4 regions of the Mangrovibacillus sp. Mu-81 genome follow, and region 3 is predicted to be linked to each of the others. Evidence: riboswitches for the same ligand, from Rfam matches in the RefSeq annotation. Region 3 holds a riboswitch; each other region holds the start of a gene.
The links. Region 3 has a riboswitch for S-adenosylmethionine ahead of V6B33_RS08215 (2,3-diketo-5-methylthiopentyl-1-phosphate enolase). Riboswitches for the same ligand answer to the same signal wherever they lie in the genome.
Positions count from the first base shown of each region.

Region 1 (5,500 bases), on a different contig from region 3:
TAACAGTCGGCCACGGAGTCATTCTACATAGTTGTAAAATCAGAAAAAAGGCCTTGATCGGGATGGGATCGATCATCCTCGATAATGCCGAAATCGGCGAAGGTGCCTTCATCGGTGCCGGCAGCCTGGTTCCTCAAGGAAAGGTCATCCCGCCAAATACTCTTGCCTTTGGACGTCCGGCAAAAGTGGTGCGTGAATTGAACGATCATGACATCAGTGAAATGAAGCGGATTTCCAGGGAATACGCCGAGAAAGGTCAATATTATAAAAGCATCAAACCCTTTTAAGTCTTATACTTGTGATACCCAAACCACCTGCTGATTACTCGTGTTAAATTACGGGATGACTCCGTTAATTAGAAAAGCGGAAGGGCTTTGCTCAGAGGCGTGTGGCATAAGACGGACCGGCCAGGAAGGCGCGGACGGTTTGGCTTATGACATGTGCCTCTAAGCCCTGGAGCTGGACAATTCTCGAGTTAAATTTACTCTTTCTTATCAATTCAAAAAAACCAACACCCATTTCAAGTGTTGGTTTTTCTCATACCTGTTATTACTTTAGAGCCTCAGCCTTCAATACATCAGCTTTGTTTGTACGCTCCCATGGAAGATCAAGATCGTTGCGGCCAAAGTGTCCGTAAGCAGCTGTCTGCTTGTAAATCGGACGGCGAAGGTCGAGCATTCTGATGATTCCTGCAGGGCGCAAGTCAAAGTTGCTGCTTACGACATCAACCAATACATCTTCAGAAACTTTGCCTGTTCCGAATGTATCCACTGAGATCGATACCGGTTGTGCTACACCGATCGCATATGCCAATTGAACTTCACATTTTTCAGCGAGTCCGGCTGCTACGATATTTTTCGCTACATAACGAGCAGCATAAGCTGCTGAACGGTCAACTTTCGTTGCATCCTTACCAGAGAAAGCACCGCCGCCGTGGCGTGCATAACCGCCGTACGTGTCAACAATGATTTTACGGCCAGTAAGTCCTGCATCCCCTTGAGGTCCGCCAATAACGAAACGGCCAGTCGGGTTGATGAAGTACTTTGTTTTTTCATCAATCAGTTCTTTTGGAACAACCGGCTCGATGACATATTCTTTCAGGTTACGCTGGATTTGCTCCAGTGAAACTTCCGGATGGTGTTGAGTTGAGATAACGATTGTATCGATGCGGACTGGCTTATCGTTCTCATCATATTCAACCGTTACCTGCGTTTTACCGTCCGGACGAAGGTAAGGAAGAACTTCTTCTTTACGTACTTCGGTCAGCTGGCGTGAAAGTTTGTGTGCCAGTGAAATCGGAAGAGGCATAAGCTCTTTCGTTTCATTGCAGGCAAATCCGAACATCAGGCCCTGATCACCGGCGCCGATTGCGTCGATTTCAGCATCAGACATTTGTCCTTCGCGTGCTTCAAGCGCTTGATCTACACCTAGTGCGATATCAGCAGACTGCTCATCGATCGATGTAAGTACGGCACATGTTTCTGCATCGAAACCATATTTCGCACGGGTATATCCGATTCCGCGGATTGTTTCCCGAACGATTTTTGGGATATCGACATACGTATTTGTAGTGATTTCACCTGCAACAAGTACAAGACCTGTCGTGACAGATGTTTCACATGCTACACGGGCATTCGGATCATTCGTGAGAATAGCATCAAGAATGGAATCGGAAATTTGATCACAAATTTTATCTGGATGTCCTTCCGTTACGGACTCAGATGTAAACAGACGACGTTTCGTTGACATTAAGGTTCCTCCTTAAGCATATTTGCCGGTCTTCACCGACAAAACATTCAAACAGATACGGTACTCATTTCCCTAAGTAGTATGAAGTAAACATGGTTTTTTTATAAGGAAAACGCCATGATATAAAAACATGACATTTAATCACTTGTGCTCCACTATAAAACAGAAAAAACCCTTCCTCTCGAAAAGCATAAAGAGGAAAGGTTTCACATCATAGCCGCGCCTTTTCTCTCTTATCGTTCAAGGTTATCCACCTTGCCTCAGTTTAGCACCTTCGCTTCATGGGACCTTCCCCATTCGGAAAGATCAAGAATCTATTTAGCAGGTTGCTGGGTTTCATAGGGTCTGCTCCCTCCACCAGCTCAGGATAAGAGTATCCGTTCAAGGTACAATAATAACGTTAACAATACAGGGTGTCAAACACTTTTTTATAAGAAAAGATTAACAGCAGGCATCCCTATAATCTCTTAATCCATTGAACCAGATCATGAGTGACATTTATATAAGAAGAAAGGAAGAAACGTGGGTAAATGTATGAAGAAATTTTCATGGATAAGCATAAACTGCTTAGATAGGATGAAATCCGTTATATTTTTTAAGAAAATTGTTACAAATTTAAGTCACATAATAAAAAACATCTAAATAGTATAGACTAATAAATTGATTGTGTTATACTATTTTTGAAAAGAAACAATAAAGGGGTATTTAAATTTATATAAAGGAAGGGTTCTAATGAATTCAGTGAGCATGTCTAATGAGTTAACAGAATTACTTAACGGTCAAAACATCAAAAATCAACTATCTGTTTCACAATTAGTGGAAAAAGTTCTTCATAGAAATGAAGGCGCTTTAACTTCTTCAGGTGCGGTCAGAGCTGAAACCGGTAAATATACAGGGCGCTCTCCTAAAGATAAGTTCATTGTCGAGGAGCCTTCAACCAAAGATAAAATCGATTGGGGATCTGTAAATCAGCCGATCTCCGCTGAATCATTCGATAAATTATATCATAAAGTTCTTGAATACTTAAAAGAAAAAGAAGAAGTATTCGTATTTAACGGATTTGCCGGTGCAGATCCAAAACATAGACTTCCAATCCAGGTCATCAATGAATTTGCATGGCATAATCTCTTTGCCCATCAACTGTTCATCCGACCGGCTGCGGAAGAGCTAAATTCACATAAATCTGAGTTCACAATCGTTTCAGCACCTAACTTTAAGGCAGACCCAGCTGTAGACGGCACCAACTCTGAAACTTTCATCATCGTTTCATTCGAGAAGCGGGTCGTACTGATTGGCGGGACTGAATATGCAGGAGAAATGAAGAAATCCATTTTCTCTGTCATGAATTACATGCTTCCTGAATCCGACATCCTTTCCATGCACTGTTCTGCAAACGTAGGGCGTGAAGGTGATGTAGCGTTATTCTTCGGCCTTTCCGGTACCGGGAAAACGACTTTATCAGCCGACCCCAACCGCCGTCTGATCGGGGATGACGAACACGGCTGGTCCCCGAACGGCGTATTCAATATCGAAGGCGGATGCTACGCGAAATGCATTGGTCTGACACGTGAGAAAGAACCTCAAATCTATGACGCCATCCGCTTCGGATCCGTGTTGGAAAACGTAGTGCTCGATGAAGACTCGCGCATTCCTGATTATGAGGATAACACATTGACTGAAAATACACGTGCTGCCTACCCGCTGCAGGCAATGGATAACATAGTGGAGCCAAGCATCGCAGGACACCCAAATACAATCGTATTCCTGACTGCGGATGCATTCGGGGTATTGCCTCCGATCAGCAAGCTGACGAAAGAGCAGGCAATGTATCACTTCCTTAGCGGCTATACATCCAAACTGGCAGGAACCGAGCGCGGCATCACTTCGCCGCAGGCAACTTTCTCAACATGCTTCGGTTCTCCGTTTCTTCCGCTTGCTGCGACCCGTTACGCAGAAATGCTCGGAAAGAAAATCGATGAGCACAATGCTGAAGTGTATCTCGTCAACACCGGCTGGACTGGTGGAGAATATGGTGCAGGCAGCCGCATGAAGCTCTCCTACACACGCGCGATGGTGCAGGCAGCACTTGAAGGCGAACTGACAAACGTTGAAACCGAAACAGACGAAATCTTCGGCCTGAACATTCCAGTCCATGTACCGGGAGTACCTGATGAAGTCCTCCTTCCGATCAGAACATGGTCAAATGAAAAAGCGTACAAAGTAAAGGCAGCCGAACTTGCACGCCAATTCAACAACAACTTCAAGAAGTTCACAAACGTACCAGCTGAAATCGAAGCCAAAGGCGGACCGGCAGTAAAATAACGATGATCAACCGCAACTGATCAGTCAAACACTTTCCAAGTGTCTGGCTGGTCGGTTTTTTTGTTTGGAATAGGAGATAAATTCAATTTTCCTGCTTTCCGGCCTGTTTCTAAATAAAAAAGAGGATTTCTCCTCTTTTCCCTCAGGTTATAAGCCTTTCTTCCTGCCCGTTATCAGATTCCATAAAAACACGACCAGGGCAACGACCAATAATATATGGATGATGGCTCCGCCAATCTTAAAGATCAACCCTAACAGCCACAGGACTACCAGTATTCCAATGATGGTCCACAACATGTTTACCGCCTCCTTCATCATGTATTGATGCTAACTTTCCCTATATTTCATTTTTTAAAACAAACTTAAAACTTTAATTCACATAACACTTTACTAAATATTAGAAATTTTGGTAATATATCAATTAAAACTTATAAAAGGGGACAGGAAAATGATTAGGGTGTTAACACAGGTAGATGACGAACAATGCCAGAAGTTAATCCAGGAACAGCCTGCTGAAAATTTGTTCATCATCGGTGATATCGAAGCATTTGGATACGAGCAGGAATTCCAAACCATCTGGGGGGATTTTGACGAAAAGGGAAATCTAAGGGGAATTCTTTTGAAATATAGGGAAAACTTCATTCCTTACTCATCGGGAGAATTTGATGCAGAAGGATTTGCGGATATCATGAATGAATACGAAGACTTTAAGATCTTGTCCGGTTTAAAGGAGCTCACTTCGAAGATTGAACCTTTTTTAACAAGGGAGTTCCATTCGAGAAGGCAGATGTATTATGCAAAACTGGATAACACCGATTCACTGTCAAATGAGGATCTGACACAGATTAAAAAGACAACAATTGAGGACCTTCCCAAACTGGTGGATCTACTCAACAACATCCCAGAGTTCAGCGGAGGAAATTTTTCAGTCGAGAATAAAAGGCACGGTATGGAAAAAGGGGTATCGCGCAGTTATTTCATTAAAGACGGGGGTATATTGGTTTCCTCTGCTTCCACCACTGCCGAAAATACAAAGTCAGCCATGATCGTCGGTGTTTGCACTCACCCCGGACATAAGAAAAAAGGCTATGCTACCGGGTGCATGACCAAACTGTGCCGTGATGTCCTTGAGGAAGGAAAAGAGCTTTGTTTATTTTATGACAACCCCGAAGCTGGGAAGATTTATAAGAATATCGGATTTGAGGACATTGGGTATTGGATGATGTATAAATTTTAACGAAGGATCACATGAGAAACGGGCAGGATTTCCTCAGAGGAGATCCTGCCCGTTTTCTCATGCGGCAGCTTTCGTACTGCCCTGTATTAATCTTGCCTGTACCAGGCGGTTTCGGACGGTGATGCCGATCCAGCTTGCCAGGAATGCTTTAATGAGACCGACCACAATGAAAGGATACACTCCCGCTGCCAT
Region 1 covers NZ_JBAJHU010000014.1:35,362-40,861, forward strand. The annotation lists gene V6B33_RS19575 (gamma carbonic anhydrase) at 1-287, shown strand, start outside; gene metK (methionine adenosyltransferase) at 550-1,749, opposite strand; SAM riboswitch class I at 1,980-2,123, opposite strand; gene pckA (phosphoenolpyruvate carboxykinase (ATP)) at 2,482-4,071, shown strand; gene V6B33_RS19590 (lmo0937 family membrane protein) at 4,219-4,368, opposite strand; gene V6B33_RS19595 (GNAT family N-acetyltransferase) at 4,520-5,308, shown strand; gene V6B33_RS19600 (biotin transporter BioY) at 5,366-5,500, opposite strand, start outside.
Region 1: linked by a shared signal. The riboswitch ahead of metK (methionine adenosyltransferase) and the one ahead of V6B33_RS08215 (2,3-diketo-5-methylthiopentyl-1-phosphate enolase) in region 3 are both predicted to bind S-adenosylmethionine.

Region 2 (5,500 bases), on a different contig from region 3:
CAAAAGGACCTTTCCCGGATATTTACTTTATCCTATGAAAACACCTCCACGAATTATTTCCATTAACCGCTTAGTATGTAGAATTTTGACTAAGCTTCCTTTTAAATATAGCATCTTTCCGTCGAATTTTAAGATATTTTCAATTATTTTACAAAATCAGAACTTTTGACTTATGATTGTAATATTTCTAGGGTAATTAGACCTAAATAGTTTGTGTAAATTGTAAATCTGCATTCAACCTTAGTTTAAATGAGGTTGGGATATAACTTAATAACTCTACTTTTAAATTCGAACAATATCTGGATTAATCATACTTTTTACTCTGTTAGAACCGCTGTTGATCTCCGCTCAAGACTTCGCTTTCCGCGGGTAGCCGGTGAGCCTTCTCGTCACAAACACCTGCGGATCAGAAAAGTGGATGCTGCTCACTCAGAGACTAATGTCTCGAGCCTCTAGCCGCCGGTACTGGACAGGTCTCACCTGGCTCTCTTTTCCAGCAGGAATCTTCGTCTTGCACTTCAATCAACTGCTGGAACAAGCAAAAAAATAAAAAAGAAGGACAGGCAAATGGATGCCCGTCCCTCACTATTAGGCTGTTAACTAACTCTATTCCATCCACTCCGGCTTCCCGAATCCTTTGAATTCTTCATCAATAGTCTTCTCAAACTCATCGGCTTCAACCACCGCCTTGATGTCTTTCGCGATCTGTGAGTCGACGTCTTTCGTGTTCATGACAACTCGGTTGCGGTATTGGTCCGGCATATTCTCAAGCTGCAATGCATCCAGTAAGTCCATTTTCGCCGCAAGTGCGTAGTTGCCCGGTACTGCTGATAAGTCGACACTTTCGACCGCTCTTGGAAGCTGAGCCGCTTCGATCGGCTTGAATTGAAGGTTCTTCACGTTTTTATCGATGTCCTTTTCAGAAACCGTCAATGGGTCGGTCCCCTCTTTCAACGTGATCAGCTCTGCGTCCTCTAAGATTTGGAATGCACGTGCTGCGTTGGTCGGGTCGTTCGGGATAGAGATGGCGCTGCCTTCTTTGATGGTATCCAGAGAATCGAATTTATTCGAGTAGATCCCCATCGGTGCTGTCGGGACGACGATGACTTCCGAAAGCTCCATGCCGTGCTGTTCTGCGAATGTTTCCATGTAGATTTTATGCTGGAACAGATTCGCATCAAGATCACCCTGTGCCAATGCATTGTTAGGCTGGATATAGTCACTGAATTCCTTCACCTCTACCGTGTAGCCTTTCTCTTCCAGCCCCGGTTTGATCGCTTTTGTAACCATATCACTGTAAGGACCGGATGTCGCCCCGATGGTTATCTCTTTCTTTTCCCCCGAGCTTGCCTCTTCGCCTCCGCAGGCTGCAAGTAAGCTGACGATTAATACTGCTGCTAAAAATAAAATCCACTTTTTCATGAAATCTTCCCCCTAAATTGATTATCTTTTATCTACTAATCTTGCAAAAATATCCCCTGTGTACTGGATGAGCTGCACCAGGCAGATCAACACGACGACCGTGGTAATCATCACTGTATTGTCGTAGCGGTAGTAGCCGAAACGGATGGCGAGATCGCCGACTCCGCCTCCCCCTACGATTCCTGCCATGGCGGAATAAGCAACAAGGCTGATCGTTGTAATCGTGATCGCCTGTATGACTGCCGGTTTCGCTTCCGGAAGCAGGACGTCCTTGATGATCATCCATGGACTCGCCCCGACCGACACCGATGCTTCGATAACACCTTTATCGATCTCACGCAGTGCTGTTTCAACCATTCTTGCAAAAAACGGGATCCCCGCAACTGACAATGAAACGGATGCGGCTGTCGGTCCAATTGTCGTGCCCGTCAATAGTTTCGTAAGCGGCAGCAGTGCAACCAATAAAATGATGAATGGAACCGAACGGACCATGTTCACCACAAAACCGACGATCTTCTTAACGAACCCATTCTGTAAAAAAAGCCCCTTGTCTGTCACGAAAAGCAGAACACCGAGCGGCATCCCGAGTAAAATTGCGATAGCCAGTGAAATGCCGACCATATAGACGGTTTCGAGGAATGCTTTATTCAACTCTGGTAAAATCGTAATCAATGATTCAGGCAGCACGGTCCAGCACCTCCAGGCTTTGTGTTTTGGCGGTTATGTAGCGGATCGCCGCCTGTATTTCAGCTTCATCGCCGATCAGCTCCATGATAAAAATCCCAAGCGGGGTTTCCTGGATGTATTCTATTTTCCCATGCAGGATATTGCCGCGTACTTTGTATTTCTGGAATACTTCCGATACCACACTTTCTTCAGCGATCGAGCCCTTGAACTGGATCTTGATCAATTTCCCTGTCCGACTGTTCAATAAGTGCGGCGGCAATTCAAACTGCAGGATGTTTTCGATGAACTGCTTTGTCAGCGGCTGTACCGGGTTGGCAAAGAGGTCGTATACCGCCCCTTCTTCAACGATTCTGCCATCCTGCATGACAGCCATCCTGTCGCAGATTTCTTTCACCACTTCCATTTCGTGCGTGATGAGGACGATCGTCAATCCAAGCTGTTTGTTGATGTCTTTCAATAGTTTAAGGATCGATTTCGTCGTGCTCGGGTCCAGTGCGGAAGTCGCTTCATCGCACAGCAGCACGGATGGCTTGTTCGCAAGCGCCCTCGCAATTCCGACGCGCTGCTTTTGCCCGCCGCTCAGCTGGGCGGGATAGGCCTGGGCTTTATCGCTTAACCCGACCATTTCTAAAAGTTCGTTCACCCTCGGCCCGATTTCTGCCTTTGGGACCTTGGCAGCTTTTAATGCGAACGCAAGATTCTCATACACCGTTTTCGCTTTGATGAGGTGGAAGTGCTGAAAAATCATGGAGATCTTCTGTCGTGCAAGACGGAGATCCCTGGAAGAAAGCTTCGTCAAATCCTGTCCGTCGATGATGATTTCACCCGATGTCGGTTTTTCCAGCAGGTTCAGACAACGGATGAGAGAACTTTTCCCTGCACCGCTGTAGCCGACGATGCCGAAGACTTCCCCTTTTTGTATGGTGACAGAAACGTTATCCACACCGAGTATCGTCTGCTTTTTTGTCTTGTATTCTTTTACAAGGTTTTTGATTTCAATCACATTGACCACCCCTTTTATTTCTACCTATTAAACCAAGCTGCAGTACTTTTAAAAATAAAAAATGCCCCTTTCAATTACTGAAAGAAGCATCGCTCATGTATCTCGACTTATCTCTCAGAATGAAATTCATTCTGCAGGAATTGGCACCGTTCCACATTGGAGGTTGCCGGACGTCATAGGGCCTGATCCCTCGGTCACTCTTGATAATTGAAAGTATTTAATTTTCGAATTTTTTATCTTATAGGTGATATTATATGGTTTGATATGGAAAGTCAACAAGAGATTTTGGCGGATGCTTGTGTAAGCGGTTTCTTTGCTTTAGAGTCAGTGGAGAAGTTTTTTAAGGGTGGCGGCTGCATTTGAAGTATGTTCCTTGTAACATCTGCTGTTGAAAATAGGGTCTAGCTTTTTCAATCCAAAAAATTTAAACAAACGTATGATTAAGGTCTGGAAACCTTTTGCGACAAGGGGTTGGCGGGTTTAAACAAACGTTTGATTAAATTTGCATGGCCGTTCCCATGAGGGTCATTTGTTTGTCAAACAGCCGTCTGAACAAACTGAACAAATTTGAAGAGGCTGGGACAAAACAAAAAAACAACTACTAATTCGAACATTATCAGTGTTGACTCTAGATACCGCTAATGATTTCCGTGCAAGACTTCGCTTTCCGCGGGTGACCCGTGAGCCTCCTCATCGCATTCGCTCTTGCGGGTTAGAAAAGCGGAGGGGCTTTGCTCAGAGGCGTGTGGCATAAGGCGAATCGGCAACGAAGGTGTTCCTTGCCTTCTTGGACGAGTCGCCTTATGAAATGTGCCTCTAAGCCCAGGAGCTGGACAATTAGAAAAGCGGAGGCGGCTTGCTCAGAGGCGACAAGCATAAGACGAGCAAGCCGGAAAGGCGCTTTTTGCCTTGTTGGCTTGATTGACTTATGACCTCGAGCCTCTAGCCGCCGGAGCTGGACAGGTCTCACATTAGTCACTTTTCCCGCAGGAGTCCTCGTCTTGCACTCCAATCAACCGCTGGGACAGACTGAAAACAAATGAACTGTTGAATAAAACAATTAAAAAACCCGAACATACTTGAATCCTGGAATTCAAATCAGTTCGGGTTTTACATAGACTAAAACACTTTTGTCCCAGCCTCTTACTTCATCTATTATAAAACTTCATAATCCGTTACATTACGTTCAACCACGCGTGCTCCTTCTACGCTAACCAGTGTGCCGCTTGAGCTGCCGAATACGCCGGTTGCGATCAGGTTGTCCATTGCCGCTTTCACCTGGATGGTATCAATCGGGTCAATCGGGTCGTTGAGGCTGATTTTCGCCGATTTCCCTGTATCCGTTCTAAATTGAAGTTCAAGTACTTTTGCCATTATTAATAGTCCTCCTTCCCATTAAATTTCAACGATCATTACGCGTTGATATCGAAATTCTGGATCTTTTCCACGTTGAACAGGTTCTTCTCAGAAAGACCTGCGAGTGACTGAGCCGCACTGTTCATTTCATCCGCTGTAGCCGAACCCTTGATGTAACTGTAAGATTTGTACTTATACTTCGGATTTCCTTTCTCATCCATCCCATCGTTAAACGCAAATCTCAGCTTCGTTGCTTTCAAATCCGCCGTTGCCATTGTGCCTCACCTCCCTTCACCTTCTATATAGAGATTGGGGGAGGAAAAGGATACCTTTGGAGGGAAAAATGTTTGGATAGGAGAGATTTTTGGAGTGGGGTGTGGTGCCATGCACGATATCTGTGTTTTGTGCCTGTCATCAATTCGGGATTCTGTATGCCTGGTACAAACTCACCGTTTTGGGCCTGGAACAATGTAGGCATTTTGTGCCTGGCACCATCCCTGCCCCAAAAATCGGACAAAACAAAAAAAACCCTGCAAACCGTAAAACAAAATACGGTTCACAGAGGTTCCAAATTAACGCAATTATCCGCGATCACTTTTCACTTCATCCGGATACCCGGCCTTCGTCGCGCGCTTAAACTCTTTCGCCCAAAGCACCTCTTGCGTATCCGTTAATCCATTGTTCTTCTCCGTATTAATCCCTTTGTAGGGAAGCTTCTTCGTATGTCGTTCTGCCATACTGAAATCTCTCCTTTCAAAGTTATTAATTCTATAAATCCTTTACCCGGTAGGCATTTACATAAACATAAAGAGACGGGAAGGGATATTTCGCTAAATCTCCGTCCCTCAACACGTTAATTCAATAAAGCTTTCCTTGTCTGTATAGCAGGGTAGACAATTTGGTCACTGAATGGATATAGCAATTCTGGCGCAGCGGGAACGGGTCTCCGAAGAATGGCGGAAGGACCGTATCCAGGGTTGCCTGCATTTTTTCGAAGAGGAGTCTGAATACCTCGTCTTCCGAGTAGAATTG
Region 2 covers NZ_JBAJHU010000002.1:296,149-301,648, forward strand. The annotation lists gene V6B33_RS05145 (MetQ/NlpA family ABC transporter substrate-binding protein) at 607-1,422, opposite strand; gene V6B33_RS05150 (methionine ABC transporter permease) at 1,444-2,109, opposite strand; gene V6B33_RS05155 (methionine ABC transporter ATP-binding protein) at 2,099-3,112, opposite strand; SAM riboswitch class I at 3,217-3,322, opposite strand; gene V6B33_RS05160 (DUF2922 domain-containing protein) at 4,268-4,486, opposite strand; gene V6B33_RS05165 (DUF1659 domain-containing protein) at 4,525-4,743, opposite strand; gene V6B33_RS05170 (YfhE family protein) at 5,050-5,205, opposite strand; gene V6B33_RS05175 (Glu/Leu/Phe/Val family dehydrogenase) at 5,327-5,500, opposite strand, start outside.
Region 2: linked by a shared signal. The riboswitch ahead of V6B33_RS05155 (methionine ABC transporter ATP-binding protein) and the one ahead of V6B33_RS08215 (2,3-diketo-5-methylthiopentyl-1-phosphate enolase) in region 3 are both predicted to bind S-adenosylmethionine.

Region 3 (5,500 bases):
CGAAAATGATATATTCATGGGGGACATTTGGGTAGAATCCGTCTCTTAGTTCCTTCCATCCCATTTTTTTATAAAAGTGAACCGCAGCTTCATTGTCCTTTCTCGTGGTCAGCAATGCTTTTGTTTCCGTTCTGTTTTCAAGCAATGTCTTCACTAATTCCTTAGCGATACCACATCGCCTGTATTTAGGGTGGACGCCTAATTCCGCCAGTTCCATACAGTCTTCCATCCAGCTGGGATCCCCATGTAAATGCTTTGACAATAATTCATGATAGTATTGGCCTTTTTTGGAAGAATAACCGTAAATAAATCCTGCCAGCCTTTGTTCAATAACGGCGAAATATCCTTCAAAATCCGGATATTGAAAATGGCGATTAAATTGTTTTTGCATCTGCAACGGGTCTGCACCATATAGGATTTGATACAAATTGAGCATTTTAATAAAATACTCGCTTCTGATTGTGATGGGAATCAGTTCCATCGCTTCACACCTTTCGAGGGGAATGGTTGGACCGACCTAAAGGGTATTACCTTATTTTATGCATTCAATCTGAGTATGAACACCATTCTATGTTCTCTGCCGAATATGAAAGCCCTGAAACCACATGTCGCACCGGGGCAACGACATTATACAACAATAAAGGAGAAAAAGACCTGTGGCTTTTTCTCCTCTTCTTATCAATAGATCGGCACCCACCCATCTTTTGTAACAAAGATACGGATTGCCACCACTTGTTTATCATTACTCAATGTAAAATAGTGGCGAATGTTTTCCGGTACTGAAATTAAATCACCCGGGTTGAGGTGGACTTCAAAAAAGTTTCCGTCTCTCCCTTGAATGATGAATACACCATGACCACTTACGATGAATCTGACTTCATCATCGGTATGATGGTGCTCCTGCTGGAAATTTCTCAACAGGTCCTCCAGGTTCGGAGTACTTGAGGATAATGAAATGACATCCCAGGATTTATACCCTCTTCTCTCTGAAATATCTTTTATTTCTTCTCTGAACGATTCGATGATCGTGTTTTTCTCATCTTCTGTTAAATCATATTGCTCCACAAGTCCGGGATCCAATTTTGTTATATTCCAATTTTCATAGATTACACCTTGCTCATGTAAAAAAGAAATTACCTCATTTTGATTTTCCACAATTCCCTCCGAACCCTGGATCTTAATAGTTGCCATTATTTAAATCCTCCTCTTCACGTATATAAATTCAGATTCTGTAAAGATACTATCTTCAGTTGATATTGAAATAAAAACTCGCAGGCTTCAAGAAGCTTTTTGGCTTCAAATGAGTTCCTGCCCCATACAGTAATTCCATGATTTCGTATCAAAACTGCACCTTTATCGTCCCGGACGTGCTGTGAAAACTCCTCAGCCAGATCGGGGATGTGTGCATGATTGAAGATGATCGGAATCGTTAATTCGTCATCTTCTCCCCATTTATCAAAGGCTTTGATCAATTCCTGATTTCTGAATGTAATCTCCCCGGCGTCCCCATACAACTCACTCACTACATTATTTGGCACAGTATGTACATGAAGACTGCACCCAGCCCCGCTGTTCAGAAAGATTCTGCTGTGCAGCATGGTTTCGGCCGAGGGACGTACTTTCGTTTTTTCCACCGGTTCACCCATTCCATCCACCAGCAGAAAGTCTTCATCCGATTTCTTTCGCTTATCTTTACCGCTTGCCGTTACCAGAAACGTGATCGGGGAAGAACTGACTCTGATAGCAAGATTTCCACTCGTCCCCATGAACCAGTCACGTGCGGCAAGTTCTTCTTTTACCCCGGCAAGATCTTCCCATATTGATTGCTCGCATTTCATGCAGCTGCCTCCTTCTCCGGAACTAATCTACAATCGTTGAATGCGTTAATAATGTTTAAATGGATCGGTATAGCACAAAAGTATACATCAGGTTTATCCACGGGCACTAATCTCCCCTCCCCAAAGCCTCAACGCTTTATCCAGGTCGGTATGTCTTGTTGCAGCATCTGTGAGGGGAATTCCTTTCAGTACCGCATCGATAGCCTGCAGAAAGGCTGATCCTCCGGCTGAAGCACCATCGGGATGCCCGTGCACACCTCCTCCGGCATTGATGACACAATCTCTCCCGAAGTCTTCAATCAATTGAGGAACCAGTGCGGGATGGATGCCTGCTGAAGGAACAGGAAAAGTCCTTTTAAACAGATCAGAGTTCGTCAGCTCTTTGCTGATGGACAGTACTTGTCTTTTTTCTAATGCCACACTGCCGTAAGGCGAAGGGAATAAGGAGAAATCAGCACCGGTCATTCTTAATAGCTTTCCAAGCCATAAAGAATAATCAACACCGTATTGAGGTGAGGCCGCTGCAGCTCCTGCAAAAGAAGGATGAGCCATGATCGGCAGTCCGATTTCATTATCTTCACGCAGTTCCTGAAGAACATCCAGACCGTAAGAAAACACATTGAATAACAATGCATCTGCTCCAAGCTCTCTTGCCTTTCTCGCTTTTTCCCTTAAGCCTGACGTTCTTCCACTCAGATTAACGGCATAAAGGGTCCTCTTTCCAGTTACTTCATTTACCTCCTTCAGAACGTTTTTACCCTGCCTGACTCTTTCTTCAAAAGGTGTCAGTTCATTGTCAAAAAGAATTTCATCATCTTTTACCAGGTCTATCCCCCCTAGTGCCTGGGCCCTCAACTGGTTCTTAAGATAATCCTTGTCCCTCCCGATTACTCCTTTGAAAATGCTCATTACAAGTGGTCTGTTAGAAACTTTCACAAGTTCTCTAATTCCTTCAATACCAAATCGAGGTCCCGGATAACCTTTTTTCAAATCATTGGAAAAATGAATATTTCTTAACTTAACCTGGCCGTCAAGCGATAGTTTGCCGAACACGGTTGTCAAGATCGCAGGTATATCATTCGAATAATTCCCTGATGGGTACGCTATTTGAATTTCTGCCGCAGGAATCTCACCCTCTTTTTCTTTCACTGCCACAACTGTTCCCTTGTATTTTCTTAATTGGTCCTTTTCAAGTAATGGAAGATCGGTCCATGAACCGACTGTCAGTCCGAGAGCAATCCCTTCCGCTTTTTCTTGAAATGATCGACTCTTCCCTGTTATTTCGTATGTAGCAATTACTTCTCCCACTTGAGATACCTCCTGGCTGGTATAAAGTTAGAAAATCAATAAAAATACAAAAAACCCCTTCGATAAGAAGAGGTTGGCTATCACTCTATCTTATCTGTCAGCATTTACCATGCTGCAAGAATTAGCACCGTGCTTAAATTAAGTCGGTTGCCGGGCTTCATAGGGCTGGTCCCTCCGCCTGCTCTTGATAAGAATTTCTTAAATATGAATGTAATTTCAGTTGGATTATGTCATCATTTTTCAGTTCTGTCAATCTATTTATCGAATAATTTCAAATTTTCAATTCGTTTCACGACTTCTTCTAGTCTCTCTAAACTGGTCAATAACCCCACACGTACATAGCCCTCCCCATGCTCACCAAATCCTACGCCAGGTGCTACTGCAACTTTGATCTCATTAAGCAATAAGTCTGCAAATTCAACTGATGAAAAACCAGCTGGAACTTTTAGCCATGCAAAGAATGAGCCAGCAGGTGCAGAAACATCCCAGCCAATCCTTTGCAGACCGTCTATCAATGTTTTTCTTCTTTTTTCATATGTCGCAACCAATTCATCCACGCACTTTTGCGGACCGAGTAATGCAGTCTCCGCAGCTTCCTGAATGGCACCGAATAAACTTACATACAAATGATCCTGGAGAATATTAAGGGCTTCGATCACACTTTTGTTTCCAACAGCAAACCCCACTCTCCACCCTGCCATATTATAGGTTTTGGACAATGTGTATATTTCAATGCCTACATCCTTTGCTCCATCCGTTTCAAGGAAACTGACTGGCTTTTGACCTTCGAACCCAATCGCTCCATATGCAAAATCATGTACGACACAGATATCATGTTTGCTTGCAAGCGATACCGTATCCCTGAAGAATGCAGGTGTAGCAACAGCCCCCGTAGGATTATTCGGGTAGTTCAAGAACATGAGTTTTGCCTTCTGTAAATCTTCTTCTGGAATCGTTCCATAATCCGGCAGGAAATGGTTCTCTTCCTTCAGCGGCATCTTCGCCATCCTCGCCCCCGAAAGCGACACTCCTGATAAGTAATCCGGATATCCCGGATCCGGTACCAATACGGTATCCCCTGAATTCAAAAGCACTTGTGGGATTTCCACAAGACCTGCCTTCCCCCCGAATAATACAGCCACTTCATCTGCCGGGTTAATATCCACGCCATACTCCCGTTTATAAAATTCAGCTGCGGCTTCCTTAAAGGTTGCAAGGCCCCTGAATGGAGAATATTTATGGTTTCCTGGTGATTTCACTGCTTCCCTCATCGCCTCTACAATATGCGGCGGGGTAGGCTGATCCGGATTTCCCTGCCCCAAATTTATGACGTCATGCCCTTCATTTACCACTTTTTGAACTTTTTCCGTCAACGATGCAAAAAACTGCTTCGGCAGTGTTTGGACTCTTTCTGCTTGTTTAAAGGTTTTCATCATATCACCCACTACATTTTTTGAAAATTTTTTACTTTCAAATTCTAGTCACAAATGATATAACGTAAAGTAATGATTGTAAAGCGAAAATTCATATTTCTGTCAGAAGAGGTGTTCATTTGATTAAAAAAATTGGTATTGCACAAATAGATATTGCATTCGGAGATCCTGACGAGAACAAAAAACGGGTTCGTCATTGGGTGAATAAAGCAAGCGAAGCCGGTTGTGATATTGTCGTTTTCCCAGAGCTATGGACTACAGGCTATGATTTGACCAGAATCGAAGAAATTGCAGATGAAGATGCACGGGACAGTACCGCTTTCCTGACAGACCTTGCTTCCCGCCATTCCATTCATATCGTTGGGGGTTCCATTGCAAGTAAAACGAGTGAAGGGATAGGGAATAATCTACTTGTGGCTGACAAAAATGGCAGTATCGTCAAAGAATATACAAAACTGCATTTATTTAAACTCATGGATGAACATCATTACTTGATTCCGGGTAAGGAAGATGGTTTGTTCAAGCTCATGGATACTCAGATGGCTGGCATGATCTGTTATGACATCCGCTTTCCTGAATGGTTCAGAAAGCATGTCATCGACGGCGCAAAAGTGGTTTTTGTAGTGGCACAATGGCCCGCAGTAAGAATTTCCCACTGGAGAACACTTTTATTGGCCAGGGCCATTGAAAATCAGTGTTTTGTCATCGCCTGCAACCGTGCAGGCAATGATCCGAAAAATGAATTTGGCGGCCATTCGATGATCATAAGCCCATGGGGGGACGTCATTGCTGAGGGAGATCTTGATGAAGATTTGATCACTGCAGAGATTGATTTAGATGAGGTGGAAGAAGTAAGAAAGAAAATACCCATCTTTCAAGATCGCAGACCTGAATTTTATTAATTTAAATTTTCCAAAAAAA
Region 3 covers NZ_JBAJHU010000003.1:214,242-219,741, reverse strand. The annotation lists gene V6B33_RS08230 (GNAT family N-acetyltransferase) at 1-481, opposite strand, end outside; gene V6B33_RS08225 (1,2-dihydroxy-3-keto-5-methylthiopentene dioxygenase) at 679-1,191, opposite strand; gene V6B33_RS08220 (methylthioribulose 1-phosphate dehydratase) at 1,209-1,838, opposite strand; gene V6B33_RS08215 (2,3-diketo-5-methylthiopentyl-1-phosphate enolase) at 1,932-3,146, opposite strand; SAM riboswitch class I at 3,234-3,340, opposite strand; gene V6B33_RS08210 (pyridoxal phosphate-dependent aminotransferase) at 3,401-4,579, opposite strand; gene V6B33_RS08205 (carbon-nitrogen family hydrolase) at 4,699-5,481, shown strand.

Region 4 (5,500 bases), on a different contig from region 3:
CTGTGTATTAAAATATTGAACAAAAAACTGCCTGAAAATTTCTTAACGGTTTCGGATCTCGAATTTAAAAACTAAATTAGCACACCGATTAGCAGTCCTATTCGCAACTGAATTAGACTGCTTCTTTTTGTTGATATATATAGCGGTTGAAATAAGTAAATCTGCCCTTTGAACCCCTTTTAACAGGGTCATAAGCTTATTTATGTAGCATGAAAATTCACATGCGAATTGTTATCCCACTTGGTGTGCTGCGGATGCTATTTAACTAGCAGGAGGTGGGTGCTGATTTCTAGAGGCAGATAAAAGAGGCAGATTTTTTCATCCTTTATTGTGAGTAACGTCTTTGATTGTTTAAATAAGGGAAGTTTTTTCCGTTATCCATCAGAATAGGGTTAGGTTCGAGGGATATAAGGGCAGTTTTTCCCGTTAAGGCAAAGAAGAACGTTCCATTTTCATGCTTTTGAAGTAATTAGAGGAAATTTTCACCTCTATTTACTCTGTTTTTCGTGCTGTTTCCTCAATAAGAGGAGTTTCTTCCCTTATTTTAGTAGCTTATTTTCTGGATATTCTTGTAGATTTGGAAATCGCCAACCAATGCGAATCTTAGGATGAAAAAATGCTTGGAGCATATTAATATGTCTCCAAGCATTTTCCATTTTAATTCCGGTGCGAATTACTATACGATAAGCACTGGTCATTCATGTTTTGTACTTCAAAACAGAACCACTTTAAAAATTTCTCATTCAGCTTTTACGCAGTTAATAGGCAAGAACTTCTTTCTTCTCTTCTTTCATCAATACAAAGCAAAGGACAATGCCGATTAATGAGAGGAGTGCAAAAAATAAATAGACTGCATAGATGGAGAATGTTTCGAGAATGAACCCGCCGATAAAGGTACTGAACCAGTTTCCCAGACCATTTCCGATTGCCGAATAAATGGTGACCGCTGTAGCTGTGATATGAGCTGGGGTGATTTCCCTTATATAACGCAGTCCTGCCGGAACGAATAGACCGATTGCGAGACCCTGCATGACAGCTGAGCTGTACACAAGCCAAAGACTTGGTTCCGTGAAGTAGAACAGCCAGCGGATCAAGGACGCAGCTCCTGCCAAAGCCGCTACCGTCAATAAACCAAAGCGGTCAATCCAGCTGCCTGCCACTCTCATGAAAGGCACTTCGGATAGTACGGCGATCAAGAATGCAAGACCGATTCCGGCATATGTTCCGCCGGAGTCTTCAACGAATAATCCGAAGTACGTATTATTCGCGAGATTCGGACCGAACACCATGAACGTGACGGCCAAAAAGATCAAAAATTTCTTCAGTGCGAATAGTTCCTTCATCCCAGCTTTCAAATCAAGCTTTGCCGCAGCCCGTTCCTTCGGGAAACGGAAAGCCAGTACGGCTGAAAACACAAGACAGATGAAGAAGGCGTAGAAAATGATGGTCGGTCCTATGAAACCTTCCGATAATCTTCCCATCACATACACGGCAACACCGAACCCCAATGAACCAAACAAACGAATATTTCCATAATTGTAACGGACTTTACTCGTATATTTCAGACTGATACTATCTGAAACCGGGATAATCGCACTCTGAAAAACTGCAACGAGTATTGCAATCAGAAGCAGTCCGTAATAAAGATCGGTTATAAGATACCCGAGGGCAAATATGCCGGCAACCAATGAAGTAAAGGCCAGCACCTGTGTAGGCCGGTTGGTCGCGTCACTTACCATCCCCCAGACCGGCTGAAAGAATATCATCATGATCGGCCCGATCGACATGATTGTCCCGATCTGGTATCCATTCAATCCCACACTTTCACTCAGATATACACTTAACAGCGGATATAAACTCCCCACTCCAAAAAAGGTTAAAAAGTAAAAACCTTGCAGTGTAAAAACTTGATTTCGTATCGTTCTTTCCACTTCCGTATCCCCCAGATGTTTTTTTATCCCTATAATACTAGTCCTATTCAAGGTAATTGTAAATAAAATCATTCCTTTTTCTGGATACATCTTTTCACCTGTTGAACGGCTGATTTGATGGAAAAATCCCATAGTAATCAACTTGCCAGATTCCCATTCAACAATGACGGATGCACTGATTTCGCTGTCCCTTAGAAAAGGAAAACAAATTCCCGTTTGACTTTTTTTCTTAAACGTCTTAAAGTATGTAAGTATAATTTCACAAATGAATAGGATAATTCTTCTTATCCAGAGAGACGGAGGGACTGGCCCTGTGATGTCTCGGCAGCGGACTCAATTCGAGTGCTGTGCCACATCCAGCAAGCAGAGATGCTTGAAAGATAAGGAGAGTGTTTCTCATATTGGAAACCTCTTCTTAATTTGAAGAGGTTTTTTATTTTTATCGTTACTATTTTATCGGCCCGGATAATGAAAGGTCGTTGAAATTGGTACCGATAGGACAGGCTTGCTGGCCGCCGTCAACATTCGTCGCCTGAAGTAGTATTGCCGGTAAATGTCCATCCCATAAAAATTCATCACGAAAGCCAATTGTCAAAAGGAGTTGTTCGAATGTTTGAAGAAAAAGGTAAACTGTCGGCATTATTGCCATTACTCATATTTGTTTCACTCTTTCTGGGTGCGGGAATCCTTTCAGGAGATTTTTACGCTTTCCCAGTATTAGTTTCCATTATTATCGCTGCTGTTGCGGCGCTTCTCATGAATCGAAAGGAATCTCTGAATGCTAAAGTGGAACGCTTTGCTAAAGGTGCAGGACACCCTGATATTATGATCATGGTCTTCATCTTCCTTTTAGCCGGTGCGTTCTCGGGAGTAGCAGAAAAAATGGGCGCCGTTGATTCAACGGTGAACCTTGCCCTATCTGTACTTCCAGAAAATCTACTGATTGTTGGATTATTTTTAATTGCAGCGTTCGTTTCACTATCCATGGGTACTTCAATGGGTACGATCGCGGCACTTGCCCCAATCGGTGTCGGGATCAGTTCAGGTACTGACATCGCCATGCCTATTGCGATGGCTACTGTCATCGGAGGAGCGATGTTCGGTGACAATCTATCGTTCATTTCTGATACAACGATAGCAGCCGTGCGTACACAGAAAACGGAGATGAAAGATAAATTCAAGGTGAATTTCTTTATTGTTCTTCCTGCAGCGATTCTTACGATGGTGATCTTATTCTTTATAACCGCAGGAAATCATTCAACTGTAGACGCACAGACCTATAATTGGGTGAAAATCCTTCCTTACCTGGGAGTCATCATCGGTGCATTGGCAGGTTTGAATGTGTTCGTGGTTTTATTTGGAGGAATTGTCTTTTCCGGAATCATCGGATTTATTGATGGAAGCTTTACACCTGCCAGTTATTTCGGAAGCATTGCCGATGGAATGACCGGCATGGCGGAAATCGTCATTCTGACTGTGCTGATCGGCGGCGTGGTTGAACTTATCCGCTATAACGGGGGCATCCAGGCGCTGCTTTATCTTGCCACCCGCAGGATCAGATCACCGCAGGGAGCACAATTGGCAACAGCAGGACTTGTCAGTTCAACGAATCTTTGCACGGCGAACAATACGATTTCTATTATCATTGCAGGTCCGCTGGCAAAAGAGATCGGTGACAATTATGGAGTAGACGCCCGTAAGTCTGCTAGTATTCTGGATATATTCTCTTGCTCCGTTCAAGGCCTGATCCCTTATGGAGCACAGGCATTATTGGTTGCAGAAACGGCAGGAATATCACCAGTAAGCGTTATTCCATATGCTTTCTATCCAATCCTGACAGCAGTATGCGGTCTGGTGGCGATCCGATTCGCACTGCCGAAGTTCACACGATCCAAAGCAGCCGAACCGAGCACAGTACGCTCGTAAAAAGAAGAGACAAATCTCATTTAATTGAGATTTGTCTCTTTCTTTGTATTGTCAATACAGAATTACAATAAATCATTCACATGATAAAGCTTGCCTGATTCGATTTCTGTTTCGGTTACAAGCTTCACCAGGACCTCTGCGACTGTATCCGTGTCTCTCAGCATGCCCTGCTCTTTGTATCTCTTAAAGTTTTCTACATCTGCAAATGATTCTTCCGAAGAGGAACGGATTGTACCCTGCATATCGGTATCCATTACCCCTGGACTGAAAGCAATGGCTTTATGCCGGCTCCCGTTCTTTGAAAGCTCCAGGCTCACGGTTTCTGTCAGCATATTGATTCCCGCTTTCGTGGAACAGTACGTACTCCAGCCGTAAACAGGTCTGCTCCCTGCCCCTGAGCTGACGTTGACCATGATCAGCTGACTACTGGATCCTTGCGAAGCCATCAGCATTTCATTCGTCACAATCATGGGCGACAGCAGGTTCACATGGACGCTCTTCTTGAGATCGCTGTTATCCACCTGCCCCGAAGGATTGATCGGCGTCACTACCCCTGCGTTTTGCACGAGGTAGATTCGGTCTGCATTCAAGCTGAATACATGACTTCCCGCTTCCCTCATCATTTCCTCTGTTTCCTGCGGATCAGACAGGTCGCATTGGAAGAACTGATAGGATACGCTTCTTTCTTCACAAAGCTCTCTTAACGAAGCATTATCCGACCTAGAAACATTGATGAGTGAAATCCCTTTCTCAATGAAACGTTTCGCGATTGACTCGCCAAGCCCCCTTGTGGCTCCAGTAATCATTGCATAATCCATGTGACCCTCTCCTTTCTTATTCTTTGATTATATAGGAGACATAATGAATCACAAAAACTTTTGATCCTCTCATCCAAAAGAGCTTCATCGTTGAGTAAGGGAAGCTCCTTGGTTACTGATATTTACTTAACGCGCATCCCACGCTTTTGTCGGACGGTCAGACGGGTAGCCGTGCTTGTTTCTGTATGCTTTTCTCTCTTCGGTAAAGTCCCACCAGTTCTTACTGCTGTCCGGGTTACGGGCATGGTGTACAACACACCTCAGGGAATCTTCCACGCAAGGGTCCATCCACACTCCGTATTTCTTCTCGAGCGTCAGGGTGAGGTCTTCCCCTTTTTCATTCTTAATCTCTTCATATGAATAGTATTGAAGATCTTCCACTACATTATGGGCCATGTTCGGACCGATTGAGGGGATTCTCTGAAAAATGGCCATCCCGACTAAATAACGCGCTCTCTCGAACGATAGATTCAATCTGTCACTCAATTCTTCAGGAGTAAGCTCATAAAGGTCGCTCAGTTTAATCTTTTCCCGGCGCAATGATTTTCTCTCTTCGTCTGTCAAGGGCAGCTTCGGTCTTGTACCACTCATATCCATTTCCCCCTTCTATCCTTTAAGATTATGCTGCTGAGTAAACTGGAAATCCTCCAATACAGGCTGGTATGTTTTCTTTTTCACCAGCTTGTGCTTTGTTTGGATAGGGGTATTGTCAACCAGTACCCCGACTTTCTGCTGCTGGATCTCCTTCACACCCTGTACGATGAGCTGCATGGCGATGATGGCGAGCATAAACGCAACAAGCGGAGCAACCGCAATCCAATATTT
Region 4 covers NZ_JBAJHU010000013.1:45,629-51,128, forward strand. The annotation lists gene V6B33_RS19285 (MFS transporter) at 759-1,931, opposite strand; SAM riboswitch class I at 2,213-2,318, shown strand; gene V6B33_RS19290 (Na+/H+ antiporter NhaC family protein) at 2,541-3,857, shown strand; gene V6B33_RS19295 ((S)-benzoin forming benzil reductase) at 3,920-4,675, opposite strand; gene V6B33_RS19300 (helix-hairpin-helix domain-containing protein) at 4,802-5,266, opposite strand; gene V6B33_RS19305 (ABC transporter permease subunit) at 5,282-5,500, opposite strand, start outside.
Region 4: linked by a shared signal. The riboswitch ahead of V6B33_RS19290 (Na+/H+ antiporter NhaC family protein) and the one ahead of V6B33_RS08215 (2,3-diketo-5-methylthiopentyl-1-phosphate enolase) in region 3 are both predicted to bind S-adenosylmethionine.